DNA from 2 places in the Mesobacillus sp. S13 genome. Region 1 is predicted to be linked to the other one. Evidence: riboswitches for the same ligand, from Rfam matches in the RefSeq annotation. Region 1 holds a riboswitch; the other holds the start of a gene.
What was found. Region 1 has a riboswitch for cyclic di-GMP ahead of LGO15_RS21780 (OmpL47-type beta-barrel domain-containing protein). Riboswitches for the same ligand answer to the same signal wherever they lie in the genome.

Region 1 (7,570 bases):
AAAAGAAATGCAGCAGCTTTCCCAGATTTCTGTGGATCGCAAGCAAAAGGTTGAGGAATTGAAAATCCAGGTGGAAAACGGAACGTATAAACTGGATTCAAAAGAAACAGCAAAGAGTATCATCAATTTCTATCGTAATAAATAAGGAAAATACTCGTCTCGCAGCGAGTGTTTCTTTATGCCTAATAAGGAGGGCAGTCTATGTCTGCTGAATCACTTACTGTCATCATGAATAAAATGCTTAAATTGCATAAAAGCCTTTACGAATTGACGGTTAAGAAAACCGGTATCGTGAAAAAAGGAGACACAGCTGCCCTCGATCAGCTCTTGAAGGATGAGCAAGCACATATGGCTGCGATCAATAAGCTGGAGCAAGAGCGGCAGGCTGTATCTAGAAGTATTTCCCCCGATGCGTCTTTACAGGAAATAGCAGAGGCAAATCCAGTGGAGAAGAATCAGCTTCTAAAAATTAAAGCAGATCTAGTAGAGGTCATTTCAGAAATAAAGGCTCGGAATGAATTAAACCAGCAAATGATCCATCAGTCATTGCAATTCATCAATTTTTCAAAAAGTCTTGTGATGCCGCAGGAAAAGGAAATCAATTACGGACCACCAGCCGGCAAAAAAGCAAAGCCTGGTCAATCACCGGGAATGTTCAACTCAAAAGCATAATATTTGGAGGAACGAAAATGCGTTCAACCTTTATGGGATTAGAAACAGCGCGCCGCGGAATGTTCACGCAACAGAGCGCTTTACATACAACCGGACACAATATTTCAAATGCGAACACACCTGGTTATACACGTCAGCGCATTAACTTTGAGCAAACAGAACCTTACCCAAATGCGTCGCTTAACCGCCCGCAGATTCCTGGGCAGGTAGGAACAGGCGTCAAGGCTGGATCGATCCAGCGTGTGAGGGAAAGCTTTCTGGATATCCAGTACCGCAGTGAAAATAATAAGCTGGGCTACTGGGAAACTAGGGCTGAGGCGTACACAAAACTTGAGGAAGTATTGAATGAGCCTTCTGAATCTGGCCTTGCGAAGACGATGGACCAGTTTTGGCAGTCGCTGCAGGACTTAGCGGTGAACCCGACAAATCCGGGGGCGCGATCCGTTGTTCGCCAGCGTGGGATTGCTGTTGCAGAAACGTTCAACTATCTTCACAATTCTCTTTCTTCCATTCAACGAGATTTGAAGAATGAGGTCTCTGTTACCGAAAAAGAAATTAATTCGTTAACTTATCAGATTAGTAAAATTAACGGTCAGATAGCAGATGTCGAACCACATGGTTATTTGCCAAACGATTTATATGATGAGCGCGACCGTTTGATCGATCAATTAGCGTCACTGGTGAATATTAAAGTTGATTACACAAACTCAGGTGGCGGCTCACTTAAAATGGCTGATGGACAGGCAGTCATCAAGATGGTCAGTGACAGCGGGAAAGAGCTAGGGATCCTTGTCAGCGGTGACCGTAATAACAATCTGACTGTAAACTTTGATGGCGCAGATGAATCGGTTAAGACGTTATCTATTGGCGATTCTAAGTTTAACTTTACAGAATTAAATTCAACAGGAAAGCTTAAAGCTTTAGTAGATTCATATGGGTATGAAGCAAATGGCAAGGTGGCTGGAGTTTATCCTGAAATGATCACCGAGTTGGATAACCTTGCATTTACCTTTGCGACGGAGTTTAACAATGTGCACAAGGAAGGAATGAGCCCTAATGACATTGCTAACAAGACGAAGGCTGGTAATGCATTTTTTGCTGATTCCGAGAATGCTGATCTTCAACGTAAAGGGTTTGCAAGCAGGATTCAGTTGGCAGATGCAATCAATCAGAGCTTGGATAACATCGCAACTGCTGATGGGTCAGACATTGCGAATGCGACAATCGGTGATTCTACGAATATCTTAAAGCTTGCAAATATCATTAATGATAAGTTTGATTATGCCGGAGATAACGAACAAGCCAACTTCCGTAATTACTATGAAGGTGTAATCGGCGGCATGGCAGTTAAGTCGCAAGAAGCTGTCCGGCTTACTCAAAATAGCGGCTCACTGAGAGAGTCGGTGGAAAATCGCCGGAAGTCAGTTAGCTCAGTATCATTAGACGAAGAAATGACAAATATGATCCAGTTCCAGCATGCCTACAACGCATCAGCCCGAATGATTACCCTCCAGGACGAAATGCTCGATAAAATCATCAACGGCATGGGAACCGTAGGAAGATAGGTGAAATGAAATGCGCATAACACAATCAATGCTTTCTTCCAATTCATTAAGAAACCTAAGCGAAAGCTACCGCCGTATGGGACAGTACCAAGATCAGCTTTCTACAGGTAAAAAAATTACTAAGCCTTCCGATGATCCGGTTGTAGCGATGAAAGGGATGTTTTACCGCTCAGGATTGACGGAAGTTGAGCAGTATAAGAGGAACCTTTCTGAACTTTATTTGTGGATGGAGAATTCTGAGGCTGGTTTGGAGCAAGCAAATAACGGACTACAGCGTGTCCGGGAATTAGTGATACAAGCGAAAAATGGAACTCTCAGTTCGACTGATAGAGAAGCAGTAGCTCGAGAAATCGAACAGATTAAGAGCGATTTAGTGCAAGTTGCAAATACCCAGGTGTCTGGCCGATATATATTCCATGGAACGGACACCGAGCATCCGCCGGTACCAATTGAAAATCCTCCAACAGTAGCGGCAAACCTATCAGACCCATCAATAAATAACTATAAGGTGGAGATATCGCACGGAGTCTCATTAAGAGCGAATGTTAATCCTGCTAATGTATTTAACCAAGAGCTATTTAGTGTGGTACAAAATATACAAACTGCCTTTGAAAATAATACCCCTGCTGATTTAAATGGGGTATTAGTTGAACTTGATAAAAAGATTGATAGTCTGATCGCCGAACGATCAGAGTTAGGGGCACGCTATAATCGTCTTGAAATGGTTGATTACCGTATCAGCCAGCAAGAAGTAATTGCAAATAGGGTCTTGTCAGATAATGAAGATGCTGATATTGAAAAAGTCATTACTGATTTAAAGACCCAGGAGAGTGTCCACCGGGCAGCACTAGGAGTTGGTGCACGAATATTGCAGCCTACGCTTTTAGACTTTTTAAGATAAGCTATTCTCATTGGGAATAGCTTTTTTTTCTAGGAGGGAATGTTCATGCGACTACCGCAGATTCGTTTGCATTCTACATCGGGACAAATACAAATAAAGACAGTAAATTCGCAGTTGGCAATTGAGCAGCCTAAAGCAGAATTAAATATTCAACAGCCTAAAGCCGAGCTTGATATTGAGCGTACGGCATCAAAGTTAACAATCGATCAAACAAAAGCAAGGGAAGATATGGATTTAAAGAATATTTCAAGACGAATTGAAGAAGCTGCTGAACAAGGGTATCAAGATTGGCTTGCTGGACTTGCGCGTGTTGCCCAAGATGGTGATGAATTAATGATGATTGAAAACGGTGGTCATCCCCTTGCTTCCCAGGCAAAAAGAAACAGCGAGCCAACGAATTTAGAATTTAATATAGGATGGATTCCTTCAGCAGGCAGTGTAAAGATTGAATATGAACCGACGAAACTTGATATTAATTGGAGGGTAAATAAGCCGATTATTGAAACTCAAGTAAATAAGCCGATTTTTTCCTCGACACCAGGTTTGGTTGAAATTTCGCTCAAGCAGTATCCAGCTTTAAAAATAGACTTTGAAATGTAAAGCATGTAGGCATAAGTTATGAACAATTTATAATAAGGGAATGATGAAAAATGAAGATCTTTACCAAGTATCACGGTGATGTTGAAATAAATCCCAATGAAGTTTTATCCTTTGACAAAGGAATCCCTGGTTTCCCGGATGAAAAGGAGTTTGTTATACTTCCACTTTCGGATGATAACTACTTCTATATTATGCAATCACTAACAATACCAAGCGTAGCATTTGTAGTAACCAATCCCTTTACCTTTTTTAAGGAATATGAATTTAAAATGGAAGATTCTTTCGTAGAGGATCTCGGACTTAAATCTCAAGAAGATGTGAGTGTATATTCTATTCTTACTGTAGAAGATCCATTTGAAAAAACAACAGCGAACCTGCAAGCTCCAATAATCATTAATTCAAAGAATAATAAGGCGAAACAATTAATATTACATGAAGAAGGTTATAAAACAAAACACCCAATCTTTAAGAAGGATGTAGTAAAGGGGGGATAGAAGATGCTTGTATTGACTAGGAAGAATGGGGAAAGCATTAAAATTGGAGAGGACATTGAAATAACAGTGATTTCCTCAAAAAATGATCAAGTTAAACTAGGTATAAAAGCCCCCAGAAATATAGAAATATTTCGTAAAGAAATTCTTGAATTAATTCAGGAGGAAAACCAGCAAGCTTCTAAAGACATTTCTAACCTGATTATTAATTTTAAGGCACAAAAATAAAAAAAGATTTAAAAACTATTAAACAAATATATTTGTTCGACGATAATAATAGTGTAAAGGGAAATGGGCGGCCGACATTATTTCCCTGAGCTAATCATTTCGGTTCACATGGATGTGGACCAAACATTCAAGGAGGAAAAAAATAATGAGAATCAACCACAATATCGCAGCGTTAAACACGCACCGCCAGTTAGGTAATGCTAACAACGCTCAAATGAAGTCGATGGAAAAGCTATCTTCAGGTCTTCGTATCAATCGTGCAGCTGATGATGCAGCTGGTCTATCCATCTCTGAAAAAATGCGCGGTCAGGTTCGTGGATTAGAACAAGCTTCTAAGAATGCTCAAGATGGTATTTCTTACATCCAAACTGCTGAAGGTGCATTGAACGAAGTTAGTGACATGCTAGTACGTTTGAAAGAATTATCAGTACAGAAAGCTAACGGCACATACAACACTGAAGATATTGCGAACCTCGATCTTGAAATGACCCAATTGGGAACTCAAATTGATAAGATCATTTCTGATACAGAGTTTAATGGAACTAACGTATTTGCTGGTACGATTGATATTGTAATTAGTGATGATGACACCGATGTATTTGCAGTAGGTCTCACTGTTGCAGCACAAACTTTATCATCTGCCTCTGCTACATCAGCCATTGAAACTTCTATTGATACTATCAATACTGCAAGGTCCACTTTCGGTGCGCATCAGAATCGATTAGAGCACACTATCAATAACCTAAACACTACTGCAGAAAACTTAACTTCTGCAGAATCACGTATCCGAGACGTTGATATGGCAAAAGAGATGATGAACCAAACTAAGAACTCTATCCTTGCTCAAGCTTCTCAAGCTATGCTTGCTCAAGCTAACCAACAGCCGCAGGGAGTTCTTCAACTTCTTCGTTAATTTTAAACTTATGAGGTTTGTCCAATGGACAAACCTCTTTTTCTGTTGATTAATAATTGAAGAGTAACTTCTTATAAATTTCTTAAAAATAAAACTTATGGGTATAAATACCTTTTAATATTGGGTCTATTGTATTATGATAAAGTGAAATACAAGTGAAAAAGGCAAACTATGGGAAACTATAGGACGCAAAGCCACGGGCCTGTTCTACCTTACTAGTTATTTTGGTGGATGGCAGCCGGTTGCCACAAGGATACATAGCGTATTTTCTATGGACCTTGTTAAGGTCTTTTTGTTTGCCCTTTTTTCGCAAAAGGAGAGAAATATGTTTAAGAGATTATTTAAATTCCCGTCTCTAGTAGTAGTTATGCTGCTAATCGCTCAATTGGTTTTGCCAATTGGATCAGCATTCGCTAACAATGCAAGCAGTATGCTACCCCCTACGGATCTCGCTTACGTGAATCCATCCCCTGAAGATGTAAAACTCACATGGAATACTGTATATGGAGCAACTGGCTATAATGTTTATGAAATTAAAGAAGGCCAGTTGATATTGCTTGGTACGGCCAAAACAAATATTTATAGCTTGAATGATCTTCCAGAAGGCAGTTATACCTATACAATATCCACTTTGAGCGGTGAGTTCGAATCTGGGCCATCGGCTCCGATAACTTTGGATGTTGTTTATCCTTCAATGGAAGCCCCGGCAAATCTGTCTTATAAAATCCAAAATGGTAATGATATTGTCCTTGATTGGAAATCATCTCAATATGCTCAAGAGTATTCTATTTTTGAAGTCTTGGAAAATGGTGAAAATAAGCTGCTTACGACCACGACTTCAAATAGTTACAAGTTTACGAACTCAGCAGCAGGCACATATACATATTCAGTATCTGCAGCTAACCCTTATTTCGGGGAATCGGTGCTTACAGATGCTATATCAGTTGAACTTATTCACCCGGTAATGACAAAGCCGGATAATCCGACTTTCACTATTTCTAACGGAACGGATGTAACCTTAAAATGGAGCAGTGTTCCTTTTGCGAAAGGCTATAATGTCTATCAGGTAATAGAAGGACAAAAGGTATTAAAAGAAACGGTTACAACAACAAACATAAAGTTAGTGAATAAGCCTGAGGGTGATTACAAATATATCGTTCATTCCTTCAGCGACCGCTTTGGTGAATCACAAGAAGGCAGTGAAATCTCACTAACGGTTAGTCCGGTAGTAATGCAGGCCCCTAATGCTACTGCAAAAGTGCAGAACTTTAATGATATTTATATTAGCTGGGATCGAGTTGACTATGCCGACAGCTACAAAGTCTATCAAATTGTTGATGGAGAAAAAGTGCTGAAGGATACAGTTACAAGAAATTATATAAACTATCAAAAACAAGAGAGTGGCGACTATCAATTTGAAATCCACTCATATAGCGACCGTTTTGGTGAATCAGAAGATAGTGCCAAGTTAACAGTTACAGTGGAAACATATGAACTTGATGCACCGCAAAATGGTGCTGTTAATGTTAAAAATGGTAATGATTTAACCCTGACTTGGGATTCTGTTGTCAATGCCAGCAATTATAATGTCTACCAAATCATAGACGGTGTTAAGGTTTTAAAAGATTCAATTACAGGAACAACTAAAACTTTCACTAATCTCCCAGAAGGGAATTATCATTATGAAATCTTTGCTTATAATGCTCGAATCGGAGAATCAAAAGAAGGGCTTGAAATCAGTACTGCTCTTGAACATCCAGATGTTGCCCCACCTACCAATGTAGAGTATTCTGTGACCAACCCAACTAGTTTCACATTGAGCTGGGATAAGGCTGAATATGCCAACAGCTATTATGTATATCAGATTCTTGATGGAGAAAAAGTCCTGAAAAGATTTGTTTCTGGTACAAGTATCTCTTATAGCAATTTGGAAGCTGGCCAATACAAGTATGAAGTATATTCGTATTCTTCCAGATTTGGTGAATCAAAAATCGGCAGCCCAGTAGAGGTTACCCTGGACGGATATGTGATGCCGGCTCCTGAAAATATAACATATTCAATTTCGAGTGGTAATGACATCAAGCTGCAGTGGGATGCTGTAGACTATGCAGCAAGCTACAAAGTTTATCAGGTTGTTGATGGAGAAAAAATTCTGAAGTCTTCGCCAAGATCAACATATGTTTATTTATCTAACCAGCCA
Region 2 (7,570 bases), 420 kb from region 1:
TTACAGGGTTGGCGACAGCGTTTTATCTGCAAAAGGAAGCCAGGGAAAAGCAACTGCCCATTAAAGTGAAATTGATTGAAGCAAGTGACCGTCTCGGTGGTGTCATCAGTACTGAGAAGCGTGACGGATTCGTTATTGAGAGAGGGCCGGATTCGATCATAGCGAGAAAGAAAAGTGCTATGAGATTGATAGAAGAAGTTGGCCTCAAGGATAAAATCATTTCCAACACAGCCGGTAAATCCTATATTTATGCTAGAGGCAAGCTTCACACGATGCCTGAGGGATCTTTCATGGGCATTCCCACAAAGGTAACCCCATTTGCATTATCGGGTTTATTTTCGCCGCTGGGGAAATTGCGGGCAGCGGGGGATTTTATTTTACCAAAAGGAGCACCGAAAGCAGATCAGTCACTTGGGGCCTTTTTCCGTCATCGGCTGGGTGATGAGGTGGTTGACAATCTGATTGATCCGTTATTATCAGGAATATATGCGGGCGATATTGATGAACTGAGCCTGATGGCCTTGTTCCCAAATTTTTACGATATCGAACAACAGCATCGCAGTCTCGTCGTAGGACTGAATAAATCAATGCCAAAGCCGCCAAAAACAGTCAAACAAACTGGTTCTAAAAAAGGTATGTTCATCTCATTGTCAACAGGCCTTGAGGAGTTGATCCACCGGGTTGAAAGCCGCCTGGAAGAGGGAACGGTCATAAAGAAGATGGCTGTAAAAAAGGTAGTAAAGACAGGCAGTACCTACCAGGTCCTGCTTGAAACGGGAGATGTAGAAGCTGCAGACAATGTTGTCATCACGACCGATCATTTCCATGCACAGCAGATGCTTTCCGAATACGCATTTATGGATGACTTCAAAAATATGCCATCCAATTCTGTGGCAAATGTGGCGATGGCATTCCCAAAATCGGCAATTGAGAAAGATATCGACGGAACTGGTTTCCTCGTTTCAAGGAACAGCGATTTCAGGATCACAGCATGTACCTGGACGCATAAGAAGTGGCCAGGTACCTCACCGGAAGATATGGCGCTGCTCCGTTGCTATGTCGGGAAGCCGGATGATCAGGAAGCGGTGGATTTGGCAGATGATGAAATCGTCGACCTCGTTCTAAGAGATTTGAATAAGACGATGAACATCACGGCAAAGCCAATTTTTCATGTAATCACAAGGTGGAGAAAGTCGATGCCGCAATATACGGTCGGCCACCTTGAAAGGATTGCACAGGTGAAAAAACAGCTGGGCCATGAGCTCCCGGGTGTCTACCTTGCCGGCGGTTCATTTGAAGGGGTCGGCATCCCTGGGTGCATCGATCAGGCAGAGGCAGCAGTGGGAAAAGTCATCAGCCATCTTTCTGAATAATTTCAGCCGCTATCTTTCAAAAAAGATAGCGGTTTTTTACTTTTTAATAGAAAGATAGAGAAATACTTCTTTTGAAAAATCTAAACCTTCTGTAAAATAGGCATATAATGCTAAAACAGTTTGGAGAGATCTCTATGCGTAATAGTTTCCCAATATTCGGTACAGATGATGAAACAATCTATAATCCTAATGAACTGCTAAGTTTATTTTTGGATTGCACAGCTGATGGATTTGCTATTGTCGATATGGAGAATCGATTTTTAAGAATCAACCATAAGTACACGGAAATTTTCGGCTATACAGAAGAAGACTTGATTGGGCGAACTTTCTATGAGTTTTCAAATCCTGATTTTGTTCCAGGGATCATTTCAGAAGTACAGAAGGGAAAAGCCTTTACCAACATGATAACGCAGCGTTTCCATAAAGACGGGTCCCTGCTGGATATTGCGGTCTCATACTCTCCTTTCCGGAATAAAAGCGGGAAAATAATTGCGATCATTGCGATTTATCGTGACATCACCCAGATAGTGAGCATGGAGCGCGAACTAAATAGGACAAGGGAATTGTATGAACTGATCACCGAGAATACGACTGACCTGATCAAGGTGATTGATAAGAATAAAGTGATCGTGTATGCATCACCTTCACATGAAAAAGTAATCAATCTGAAGCCAGAGGAAATTGTCGGTAAAAGTCTAAGTGAATTTTTGTCGCAAGAGGAAGAGTCTGTCCTTGATAAAAAGCTGGAGGAAATTATCGAAACAGGTGAGCCGCAGATTTTACGGAAGAAGTTCATGACCTGTAATCAAAATACGGTTTACACAGAATATAATTTTTCGCCGATTTACAATGAGAAAAAAGAGATAGAGTCCTTTGTCAGTGTTGGCCGGAATATTACCGACCGGGTCAAACAGGACGCCACCATCAGGAACCTGGACAGGCTTTCGGTCACCGGACAGCTGGCAGCAGGAGTGGCACATGAAATCCGCAACCCGTTGACTTCATTGAAAGGCTTTTCGAAACTATTGCAAACTTGTCTTGATAAAGAGAAGCAAGCAGATTATCTGGCCATCATCATGAATGAACTCGACAGGATCGATACAATTGTCAATGAGTTTATGTCACTGGCGAAGCCTCAGGCCGTTAAGTTTGTACAAGAAGACCTGAAATCAATCCTTGATAGCACGATCAATATCATCCATCCGCAGGCCTTGCTGCATAATGTCCAGATTATTAGAAATTACCCGGAACAGCTGGTCATGCTTTCTTGCAATTCACACCAGCTAAAACAGGTATTTTTAAACTTCCTGAAAAACGCCATTGAATCCATGCCTGAAGGCGGAAAAATCATTATTGATCTTCAGCCGAATGGTCAGGGGAAAGTGATTGTGAGTATTTCTGACGAGGGAACAGGCATCGAATCAGACCGCCTTAGATATCTCGGAACGCCTTTTTATACAACAAAAGATAAAGGAATCGGACTTGGCTTGACTGTCAGCAATAAAATCATTCAGGAGCATAATGGTACGATGAGAATCATCAGTGAAGAAGGGCAAGGGACGACAGTCGTAGTTGAACTGGAGTGCCTGGCGACATAGGAAAATGAAAAGCGGCTTCCTGAATTGGAAGCCGCTTTGTTGTTTCTTAGGAAATTATATAATTATTTAGTTATGGATAACTACATATGGTATTCCTAATCCAGCTCCAGCGCCTAGCCCCTCGAGTCACTTCGGTCCGCCCAATGAAGTCAAAGAACGACTTCACCGGTCGGCCCTCCAGCGCTTGTCGGGGCTGTTCGAGGCGCTTGCGCTTTTTGTTTTTATTCATCTTCTTTGTTGAACCATAATGGATCGTTATTATCTTCTTCCCCATTATAATTAATGAAAATTTCTTCCCCAGCATTGATATCACGATAGGCATAGAAATCAAATGTGTGATTGTCGAAATTGATTTCATACGTTGCATTAGGCTCGTATGAGTGATTGAATAACATACCATATCCCAGAAGGATAGCAGAATGATTAATGCCATATTCAAAGGCATAATCCGCCAGCGCCGTTTTCTCGATATGAACATGCTGATCGTTCGGATAGGATAGCACGGGAGCCTCATGAATCAATTCGCCTTTTGCAATATCACGAGTTGCGAATACTCCTCTATTGAATTCCCCATCGCTAATTTCAGAAGTTTTAACTTGAATCATTTTTTCACCTGCTCGCTCTATTACATTGTTGTTTCTCACTCCTTAAGCATGACGGTTTTTTAAAAGAAATGCAAACTTATTATAAATTTCATATTTTTTTCAAGAAATTCAGTGGTTTATGACCTATTCGATAAAGAAAAATCAACAGAAAACAAATCAATCTACCTATAAAACGGCGAATGGAGTGTGCTGAATTATCCATGAAAAAACCTTTTTTAATAGTAGTAAATCATTCGTGAATATTGTTAATTATCTGAATAGGGATTTAAGCACTACCTATCGGAAAAATAGTTTGATTTTCCTGAGTCGAAAGATGTGTTGGAATTTTTAGAAAAATCAGGTATTTTGGTGGATTTTGTTGAAGAGTGATTATAATTATGATGTGGGTAAGAGATCAGTCGGATATACACTGGTTCTCGATAAAGGCAAACCTGGTGAAAACCAGCGACGCAAAGCTATAGGGGCTACGGCAATTTATTGCTAAGCCAGCCAGCTACCGAAAGATCAGGGTGAATTACATGGAGTATGTATTCAGAAACCCCCCTTTCGGTAAAGGCGGGGTTTATTTCTGTACAGTCGGAGGTGAAAAGCAAAGTGAGGCTTGTGAACGAATCGAACGGCAGAGTTTTGGCAGCGAATGTAAAAATAGCAGATACCTTTTTCAGCAGATTCAAAGGGCTGATGCTGACAGACAGCTTGCCAGACGGTCACGGTCTCTACATACAACCCTGCCGGTCCATCCATACCTTTTTTATGAACTATTCCATCGATGTTCTTTACATCAACGAGAACTTTGAAATTGTAGGCGCGGAAGAACAACTAGAGCCTGCGAAAATGGGAAAGCGCTGCAAAGGTGCGTATTCCGTCTTCGAGCTTCCAGAAGGTACGATCCGGAATACCGGAACGAAAGTCGGTCACTCTATCAAACTAATTAAATGAAAAGGGGTTATAAAACATGAAAGCAAAAATGAAAGCACTATTCACAGAAGAGCAAGGACAAGGTATGACTGAGTACGGTTTGGTACTTGGAGTTATTGCGGTAGCGGTTGTTGGAGCACTTGTAACGCTTCGCGGAGAGATTGTTGAAATGTTCCAAAATGTCGTTACTGCAGTAACTGGCGCAGAAACAGGGAACAATACTCCATAATTACTAGAGTACAATGCTGGATTAACAATAACCTTAAATGGCCTTTATTTTATAATCTACTATACGATTGGTACTTGTTAATTCAGTATTTTTATAATCAGAGGTACAGGCATAAACAGCCTCGCGTTGAAAAACGTGAGGCTTTTTTAAAACTCCTCACTGAAATGAGGTAAATCGATGTTTGTTGATTTTTTATTAATAGCCTTAATAGTCATTTGTGTCATAACTGATTTGAGAGAACGGAAGATTTATAACAAGGTTTTATTTCCCTTTTTACTGGTGGGACTGGTTTTACATTCGGTCTTTGATGGAATCCAGGGCATTGGCTTTTCTCTTGCAGGCACAGCAGTTGGCTTCTCGATTTTGCTGATTCCTTATTTGCTTGGGGGAATGGGAGCTGGGGATGTAAAACTGCTTGCGGTGGTCGGCGGCTTAAAGGGAGTTGTATTTGTATTGACGGCGGCTGTTTATATGGCGTTTGCTGGAGGGATTATGGCGCTGATCATTCTGTTTTTTAGAAAGGGTGTCCTAAACAGGCTAAGACAAATTGGCATGTTTCTGGGCGGGCTGCGCAGTGGTATGAAGGTTCCTCTTGGACTTGATAAGGAAGCCTTGAACACGACCTATCCATATGGGGTGGCCATAGCGATTGGAACTCTGGCCGCCATTGTGTTCCCATCTGGAGGAGGCTTGCTATGAGACGTGATGAGAGAGGGCAATCACTCGTTGAGACGGCTCTTGTTTTGCCCGTTCTTTTATTGCTGTTAGTCGGCATATTGGATTTCGGGAGGATTATGTATTCTTATGCCCATCTTCATATGGCAGCACAGGAAACTGTCAGGATGGGAGGTCTCGGTAAAAGTGATTCCGAAATCACTGCGTTTGCCAGGGATTATGTTCAGCTGAAAGAGATTGATGATCTCGACATTTCTATATCTCCCGGGGAAGCGGGACGGGCTTCTGGTGACTATATTACTGTGAAGTTGGAATATCCTTATCAATTTTTCACTCCGTTTGTATCCAGCCTGTTTTCTTCATCCTTGACAATCATGGCTGAGTCAACAATCAGAGTGGAGTAGGAGGAAGAAATGGCACGTAAATGGTTTGCTGAAGAGTCAGGAAATACCATTTTATTGGCAGCCCTATCAATGTTTGTCATCCTTAGCATTGCCGGCCTTGCCATCGACGGCGGGATGGTTTATATGACAAAGGCTGAGCTGCAGAAAACAGCTAATGCTGCTGTCCTTTCTGGCGCTCAAGAGCTGACAAACAACGAAGTGAAGGTTGAAGAGGTAGTACGAAAGGTGGTTGCAGCCCATAAGGATGGCGCACTTGTCGATAATCTATCGATAGAGATAGAAAAGAAAGTCACTATTGATCTGTCCAAAAAGGTAAACCTGGCATTCTCAAAATTACTAGGATTTGAAGCTGTAGATGTCAAAGCCCATTCTGCTGCTGAATTAAGGACGATGGGACGGGCGGCAGGAGCAGCACCACTTGGCATTGACGACAGCATCCCGCTTGAGTTCAACAAGGAATACCAGCTGAAAGTGGATACTGGCGGAGTAGAATATGGAAACTTTGGGGTCTTGGCCCTTGGCGATACAGGAGCACGTCCATATGAAGAAAACCTCCGCAATGGATATCAAAACGAGCTTTCGGTGGGGGATGTAGTCATTACTCAAACAGGGAATATTGCTGGTAAAACAAGAAATGTAGTCCAAGAAAAGGTGAATTCTTGCCCGGAATTCCCAAGAGATATTCATTCCAGAGATTGTTCGAGGATTCTTCTCGTCCCAGTTTATCAGCCGTATAGCCACGACGTAAACCAGGTTAAAGAAGTGAAAATCACTGGATTTGCCTATTTTTACATAACGGATCCTATGGACAGCCATGACACTTCGATCAAGGGAATGTTCATTAAACGGGCAGGAACAGGTTATGAAGGTGAAGCAGCTGCCTTTAATGGCGCATACAGCATTCGAATAACGGAGTAGGTGATCAAAAAATGCGGTCAAAGCTTGTCTTGGTCCTGGCATTAGTAATGGGTATAGTAACGACATTTTTATTCTTTCAATATATGAATCAGGTGAACGCGGAAAAAACAATGAACAGCAATTTGGTTGGGGTTGTTGTTGCCAAAGAGAAAATCTTGAAAAATGAACTAATCAATGCACAGAAGCTTGAGATGGTCATGGTTCCAGAGAAGGCACTTCATGCCAATACGATAAAAAATCAGGCTGATGCAGTTGGCAAGCTCGCAAACGCAGATATCGAGCAGGGGGAGGCAGTTCTGTCCCACCGCCTTGGCACAGAAATTAGTGAAGAGATCTATGTATCTAGGAAAGTGCGAGAAGGATATAGAGCCGTTTCGGTTGGAGCGAATTTCAATCAGTCGGTATCCAATTTAATTGAACCGGAAGATGAAGTTGATGTTGTTTTTTCGTTAAAGAAAACGGAAGGAAACGAAACGAAGGTTCAATCCACGATTATTTTGGAAAAGGCGAGAGTGTTGGCAGTAGGAAGGAAAATTGTCCTTCCTGAGGATACGCAGGAGCCCTATGCCGAATACAGCTCTGTTACGGTAGAACTTAAGCCAGCGGATGCTTTAAAGCTTGTCAATTCAGCTGAACAAGGCAGTATCCATTTCATGCTGCATAAGCGGCCAGTCATAACGGAAAAGAAATCAGTGGGCGACAGCGACCAAGATTGAAGAAGATGGAGGGTGACCAATCATGGAAAATACGGATGAACTGCAAATACATGAAAAGAAGCCGGCTAAGATGAAACGCGGCGAGCTTATTGCCGTTTGCAGTGCAAAAGGCGGGATTGGTCGCACGGTCCTGA

Region 2: linked by a shared signal. The riboswitch ahead of LGO15_RS19620 (DUF192 domain-containing protein) and the one ahead of LGO15_RS21780 (OmpL47-type beta-barrel domain-containing protein) in region 1 are both predicted to bind cyclic di-GMP.

What each region holds. Positions count from the first base shown of each region.
Region 1 covers NZ_CP084622.1:4,255,219-4,262,788, reverse strand. Annotated here, with positions in the region: gene flgM (flagellar biosynthesis anti-sigma factor FlgM) at 1-145, shown strand, start outside; gene LGO15_RS21815 (flagellar protein FlgN) at 202-672, shown strand; gene flgK (flagellar hook-associated protein FlgK) at 690-2,237, shown strand; gene flgL (flagellar hook-associated protein FlgL) at 2,248-3,138, shown strand; gene LGO15_RS21800 (DUF6470 family protein) at 3,184-3,738, shown strand; gene fliW (flagellar assembly protein FliW) at 3,789-4,232, shown strand; gene csrA (carbon storage regulator CsrA) at 4,236-4,457, shown strand; gene LGO15_RS21785 (flagellin N-terminal helical domain-containing protein) at 4,603-5,370, shown strand; cyclic di-GMP riboswitch class I at 5,524-5,620, shown strand; gene LGO15_RS21780 (OmpL47-type beta-barrel domain-containing protein) at 5,696-7,570, shown strand, end outside.
Region 2 covers NZ_CP084622.1:3,837,694-3,845,263, reverse strand. Annotated here, with positions in the region: gene hemY (protoporphyrinogen oxidase) at 1-1,373, shown strand, start outside; gene LGO15_RS19630 (PAS domain-containing sensor histidine kinase) at 1,508-2,971, shown strand; gene LGO15_RS19625 (SET domain-containing protein) at 3,193-3,576, opposite strand; cyclic di-GMP riboswitch class I at 3,991-4,077, shown strand; gene LGO15_RS19620 (DUF192 domain-containing protein) at 4,171-4,515, shown strand; gene LGO15_RS19615 (Flp family type IVb pilin) at 4,532-4,723, shown strand; gene LGO15_RS19610 (A24 family peptidase) at 4,901-5,422, shown strand; gene LGO15_RS19605 (TadE/TadG family type IV pilus assembly protein) at 5,419-5,802, shown strand; gene LGO15_RS19600 (pilus assembly protein TadG-related protein) at 5,812-6,720, shown strand; gene cpaB (Flp pilus assembly protein CpaB) at 6,732-7,436, shown strand; gene LGO15_RS19590 (CpaE/TadZ family protein) at 7,459-7,570, shown strand, end outside.